DNA from 2 places in the Paenibacillus sp. PK1-4R genome. Region 1 is predicted to be linked to the other one. Evidence: riboswitches for the same ligand, from Rfam matches in the RefSeq annotation. Region 1 holds a riboswitch; the other holds the start of a gene.
What was found. A riboswitch is a leader RNA that binds a small molecule or an ion and turns the genes downstream of it on or off. The one in region 1 is predicted to bind glycine.
Positions count from the first base shown of each region.

Region 1 (3,153 bases):
ACTCATTGTATTATCCTCCTTGGATCAAGTGATTATGATTTATGAAAGGGGTATCATTTCTCCCCTGCTGTAATCCTAAGCGAGAATGCTCTCCTGTTCAATGAAATGAAAGCGTACTTTCGTCATGAACAATGATGACAACATTAGGTTATGTAATCGTTTTAATCGATGCATAATGGCTGAACCCATTGGTACACAAGGTTTTTCTTGCCTATGACTTTTATCATTTCCAGAGTCATTTTCTAACCTATAGCTTGGTCCAATCAGATGATTTACATCCACAATCTGCTCAAATCTACATTCAAAACCATTCTTGGAAAGCACAAAAAACCTGTGCAAGCATCCGGCTCACACAGGTCGAAACAATATGAAACTCATTTCATTTGCTTATAAAATATATGTTAATAAGTACAAGTTCGTTGATACTATTCTTCCGTATGTTTACGATACGCGTCTGCATTCATCAATGTAGACAATGCTGCTGTCAGATCTCCCTCAACACGAATCTCAATCATCCAACCTTCCTCGTAAGGAGAGCTGTTCACAAGTTCAGGGGAGTCCTGCAACGAATCATTGACTGCAATAATTGAACCTGTGACGGGAGAGAACAAGTCGGAAACCGTTTTGACCGATTCAATCGTTCCAATGCTGTCCTCTGCTTTTACATTGGTTTCAAGGTCAGGCAATTCCACAAACACAATGTCACCCAGCTGATGCTGCGCGAACTCGGTAATGCCAATACGTACAGTATCCTCCCCTACGGTTTGCACCCATTCGTGCTCTTCACTGTACAGGAAATCACTTTTCAATTCGCTCATCGATATCCGCCTCGCTTTTCATTAAATGAGTGCATGCGTTCTTTGACCTTAACCTTTTTCCCAGAACATAGCGTATGATATTTTTGATTCAAATGTCAAGATACCTCACAATTTATTTATTGATCACCTCTAAATCCTGTAACCCGATTACACTCTTTCTTCATATACTGGTGAATATTAGAATAGTAAGCGCAGTCTTTTTAAATACACGAACAATAAAATTGAAACCAAATTAAATATTCGGTTTTTAATTATAATCTATGACATCGTTCTTGACATCGGTAGTGGATTCACGTTTTAATGAGAGGAGTAAATGTGTTTATTGGACTATGTTATACCCGCGGATGAATGTAAAGGGAGAGATTACCCGTGACACCCGATTCGGGATGTACATGAGGTAACGCCGAAGGAGTAAACCACCGATAAGCGGGGGTGAATCTCTCAGGCAAAAGGACTTTTACGGGACGCAACTCTGGAGAGCATCTATTCGCCCTGTGCGGGCGTTATGATCACCCAAGGGGAAACCTGCTGCACAACGCAGCGGGGTAACTCTCAGGTACAAGGGACAGAGCCTTAGAATACAGCGTGCTACTTGGCATGCCGATTCTTTGGCCTGTCCTTTTCCTTTTTCCCAAAAAACGAAAAACAGGATGTAGAACGGCGCTGTCATAGCTGCCTTACCATACTTATCTACGAAAAATCTCTGCTGAAAAATGTAAAAATACCCTGGTTCATTGATCCACGATTGTATATCCGGCCAGTTGACGGCCCATGACGAGGTGATTTGATGTCCGATTTGCTTAGAACACCACTCTTCCCACTGTATCAGCAATACGAAGGCGTACGGTGCATTGATTTTGGAGGCTGGGAGCTTCCGGTGCAATTTAGCGGAATCCAAAAAGAACATGAAGCGGTACGTGAGCGTGCTGGACTGTTCGATGTATCCCATATGGGCGAATTCACAGTACAGGGTGAGCAGGCTGAAGTTTTTTTGCAACAAATGATGACCAATGATGTGACCACGCTCGTTCCGGGTCAAGCCCAGTATACCCTGATGTGTTATCCAGATGGCGGTGTGGTGGATGATCTGCTCGTGTATAAGCTGGAAGATCAGCATTACATGCTCGTTGTTAATGCCTCCAACATCGACAAGGATTGGGCGTGGCTGCAAGAGCACTTGATCCCTGGCGTAAGCATGACTAACGATTCGGAGCAGACGGCGCTGCTCGCCTTGCAAGGTCCACTGGCTGTAGATATTATCGGGAAAGTTACAGATACGGATGTATCCTCGATTGAGCCTTTCCGTTTTGTACAGCAGGCAGAGGTATGCGGCGTTAAATTACTGTTGTCCCGTACAGGTTATACCGGTGAGGACGGCTTTGAACTATATGTACCTGCGGACCAGGCTGCTGCGGTGTGGAATGGATTAATGCAAGCTGGTGAAGGTTACGGACTGGTACCGACCGGACTTGGTGCCAGGGATACACTGCGCTTTGAAGCGAGGCTCCCCCTGTATGGACAGGAATTGTCGGCAACCATCTCTCCACTCGAAGCTGGCGTTGGCATGTTTGTGAAGCTGAATGCCGGACCTTTTATCGGACACGAAGCCTTGTTACAGCAAAAAACTGACGGGCCCGCCCGTAAACTGGTCGGCATCGAAGTGCTGGAGCGCGGTATTCCCCGCCCCCACTATCCGATTTACGCCGAAGGCGTACAGATTGGCGAAGTGACGACAGGCACACAATCACCTACATTGAAGCGTAATCTGGGGCTGGCCCTCATTGACAGCAAATACGCTGCGCTGGGAACCCCGCTTGAGATTGAGATCCGCGGCAAGAAACTAAAAGCCGAGGTCGTGAAGACCCCTTTTCATAAACGGACACGTACGTCAAAGACACCTACTCAAGGAGCTGATCAAGCATGAGCAAGCACCGTTACATTCCCATGACTGAACAAGATCAGAGCGCCATGCTCGCAACCATCGGTGTGGATACGCTGGAGGAACTGTTTCAGGACATTCCAAAAGAGATCCGTTATCAGGGCGAACTGCCCGTATCCTCCAAACTCGATGAATATGCACTGACACGTCACATGTCCAAACAAGCTGGTGCCAACGCCAATTTCGAAACACATGCCAGCTTCCTCGGCGCAGGCATATATGATCATCATGTTCCTTCCGTCATCAATCATGTCATTTCCCGTTCCGAATTCTACACCGCCTACACACCATATCAGCCTGAGATCAGCCAAGGTGAACTACAGGCCATTTTCGAATTTCAATCCTACATCTGTGAATTAACAGGTATGACTGTAGCCAATGCCAGTATGTATGACG
Region 1 is NZ_CP126535.1:5,359,023-5,362,175, forward strand. Features, by position in the region: gene QNO02_RS23265 (PTS mannitol transporter subunit IIBC) at 1-6, opposite strand, end outside; gene gcvH (glycine cleavage system protein GcvH) at 426-818, opposite strand; glycine riboswitch at 1,163-1,285, shown strand; glycine riboswitch at 1,289-1,389, shown strand; gene gcvT (glycine cleavage system aminomethyltransferase GcvT) at 1,606-2,742, shown strand; gene gcvPA (aminomethyl-transferring glycine dehydrogenase subunit GcvPA) at 2,739-3,153, shown strand, end outside.

Region 2 (3,153 bases), 2.1 Mb from region 1:
TTCGGGTTCGCGGACGCTTGTTTTTGTATTTTTGTATTCGCCGTTATACATAATAATGTCACTGATTTATATATCGGTGGTCCCGGTTCAGCTTAAACCTGAGTATCCTTGTCCACTTGAGCATTGTCCGCCCCACTTGTAGTTGTGTCAGAATCCGCTGGCTTCGACTCCTGCTCAGGCTCGGCACGCTTTGCCTTTGGTTTAGCCAGCTTTTGCATCATTTTGCGGCCGGTTGGTGTCTGGGCCAGTCCGCCCTGGGCTGTCTCCCGATGGCGGCTCGGCATCGCACTGCCTACTTCCAGCATGACGTCGATGACTTCGTCTGACGGAATGGCACTACGCACTCCGGCCAGGGCCATGTCAGCCGCAGCCAGCGCCGTAACCGCACCCAGTCCATTACGGACGATGCACGGGATTTCAACAAGGCCTGCGACCGGATCGCAGATAAGGCCCAGTGTATTTTTTAACGCCAAACCAACGGCATGAACGACCTGTTCCGGTGTACCTCCACGCAGTTCAACCATGGCACCCGCAGCCATGCCGATCGCGGAACCCACTTCCGCCTGACAGCCACCCTCGGCCCCGGAGATAAATGAATTGTTGGCAATAACATAACCAATCGCTCCCGCACAGAACAACCCGTTCACCAAATGTTCGTCCGTCCAGCCAAAACGCTCCTGTGAGCTAATAAAAACACCGGGGATGATGCCGCAGGAACCGGCTGTTGGTGTTGCCACGATCCGACCCATGGAGGCATTCACTTCAGATACACACAGGGCATACGCCATGGCAAGTGCGGAAGCATCTCCTGAGCAAGTCTCACCCTTGCGAATGTACTCGGCCATTTTTTTACCGTCTCCACCCGTTAACCCACTGCGTGATGTCGTATCTTCCGTTAACCCTTTGCGTACCGCTTCCTTCATCACCTGATAATATTCAGACATCTGTTTCACAACATCCGCTTCCGGTGTATTGGTCTCCTGAACCTGCTCCTCGATCATCAGCTGAGCAATGGTTTTGGATTCTGCTGTACAGATCGTATTCAGTTCGTGCAAATGTTTAAACCGCATCCGAATCAACTCCTCTCTTCAAATCGATAACACGAATGTCCAGCACATGGTCCAGCTCCCTTAGACGCTTGAGCATATCGGGATTAGGCACACCATCCATTTCCATCGCGGTAAGCGCTTCGCCATCACGGGCTTTCCGGTCCACCTGCATATACCCGATGTTAACCCCGGATGAACTGATCGTGGACGTTACAGATGCAAGCACCCCTGCTTTGTCCGCATGTCGCAGAACAAGTGTTGGAAACTCACCACTAATCTGAACACGAAAATCATTCATCGCATGCACCGATACACTGCCACCACCAATGGATGCACCGATTAAGGAGCAGGCACGTTCTCCATGCCATAACTCAATTTTGACCGTATTTGGATGAGGAGCAGGCAGGCCACTTGTATAAAACTCAACCTCCATGCCTGCTTCCTCTGCGTATTGCTCTGCATCCGGGATACGTGGATCGTCTGTGACATAGTCCAAAAGACCGCCGATCAGTGCCAGATCTGTTCCGTGCCCCTCATACGTGTCAGCGAATGAACCATATAACGTCAGCCGGGCACGTTCTGGCGTACATCCAAGCCACTGACGAGCAATTCTCCCTAACCTTGCCGCTCCAGCTGTATGTGAACTTGAAGGCCCTGTCATGGACGGACCAATAATTGAGAAAACATCTTTAAATCGCACTTTATAACCCTCCAATTGTATTCGTCATTTCCATCCAGAATCTAATCCATATTGTTCCTTATTTACTGAATGATGACATCAAAAAAGGACAGAAGAAGGCCTCAGGCCCTCTCTCTGTCCTCGATACCTGAGAGTTTCACGATCAGCAGTGTCTCACGACAAGGTGCATTGCCTGCGATTACAGACAAGTTCACCGGTCCCACTGATCATATACCCCTTGGGTGGCGCAGTTCGCGCACTCTCCAGAGTTGCGTCCAACGATGGTACATTTACCTGAGAGATTAACCACTGCGCCGGGTGCGCAGCAGCTTGCTCCTTCGGTGCCTGAATACTAGCCATTGTGCTCGGCTAACCCAGGTCTCTCCCGCTCGTTATCATCCGCTATATGGAACCATTCTGAGCTTATGTCAGAACAGTCATGGAAGTCATTAATTTCTTCTTCATTAAGATTAATCGACCGGAAGATCAGTGTCAACAAACTTAACGATTTCTTTGGGTGTATTTCCTTCATTTCCTATTGAAGCGATGATAACCAGAATATTTTGTCAGCTTTCATTACATTAATACGTTAAAAAGATCTTTTAAACAGCTCATTTCGTTCTACTTCAATCAATGATGTGCTTACTATTATTTATGATATTGTCCATGAAACCGTTCGGGTATTCAGGCAACCATAATCTTTGATCCACACTGCTCACTAACCCATCCGAGTCTGCACATCTGGATTATAAATCACAGTTCATAAAATATGCTCTCGTTCTGTACATAAGATCTGCAATACTTGCTGCATAGCTTCGGCATGCGATCTTTCATCCATTCGTGCCTCGACTCATTCGCCATCTGAAAGGCATAATAACCCAGTGTAAAAATCAACATGAATCCTTCCATTAATCGGATATCACGATCCGTCAGTGGTGCGATCTGTTTGGTATAACCGGATAAGAATATATCTCGTTCCTCCCGGTTGAACATAAGTGCTGCCCCTCCGGCATCAAAAAGATAGTACCCATACCCGTATAGACAAAAATCAATCATAGATATGCCCTGATCCGTTATCAGCAGATTGTTGCGAGTAATATCCCCATGAATGATCCCCCATGTTCCTGCGTGCTGCGGGTATGTTTCTAACTGTTCATTAATGTTCTCAAACGTCTCACGAAGCAGGTCGAAGTCTTCCGTTGTAAAAATCCCCAGTCGGACGCCTTCCTCTAGCTGCCCTAGCATGACCAAGTTCTCATGGATGTTGCCATATGCCGGCCGCACCTTTGTTCGATCTGTCTGATTCTGCTCACGCCCATATTGATGAAGCATCTGCAGTTGTGCCCCAAGATCATAGATCTGCTCTGTTGTCAGGCGTTCTCCCTGCTGGATGTCCCTTCCCTCAATCCACTCCAGTACTGTACA
Region 2 is NZ_CP126535.1:520,895-524,047, reverse strand. Features, by position in the region: gene sdaAA (L-serine ammonia-lyase, iron-sulfur-dependent, subunit alpha) at 93-1,070, opposite strand; gene sdaAB (L-serine ammonia-lyase, iron-sulfur-dependent subunit beta) at 1,060-1,749, opposite strand; glycine riboswitch at 1,862-1,997, opposite strand; glycine riboswitch at 2,002-2,126, opposite strand; gene QNO02_RS02490 (phosphotransferase enzyme family protein) at 2,482-3,153, opposite strand, start outside.
Region 2: linked by a shared signal. The riboswitch ahead of sdaAB (L-serine ammonia-lyase, iron-sulfur-dependent subunit beta) and the one ahead of gcvT (glycine cleavage system aminomethyltransferase GcvT) in region 1 are both predicted to bind glycine.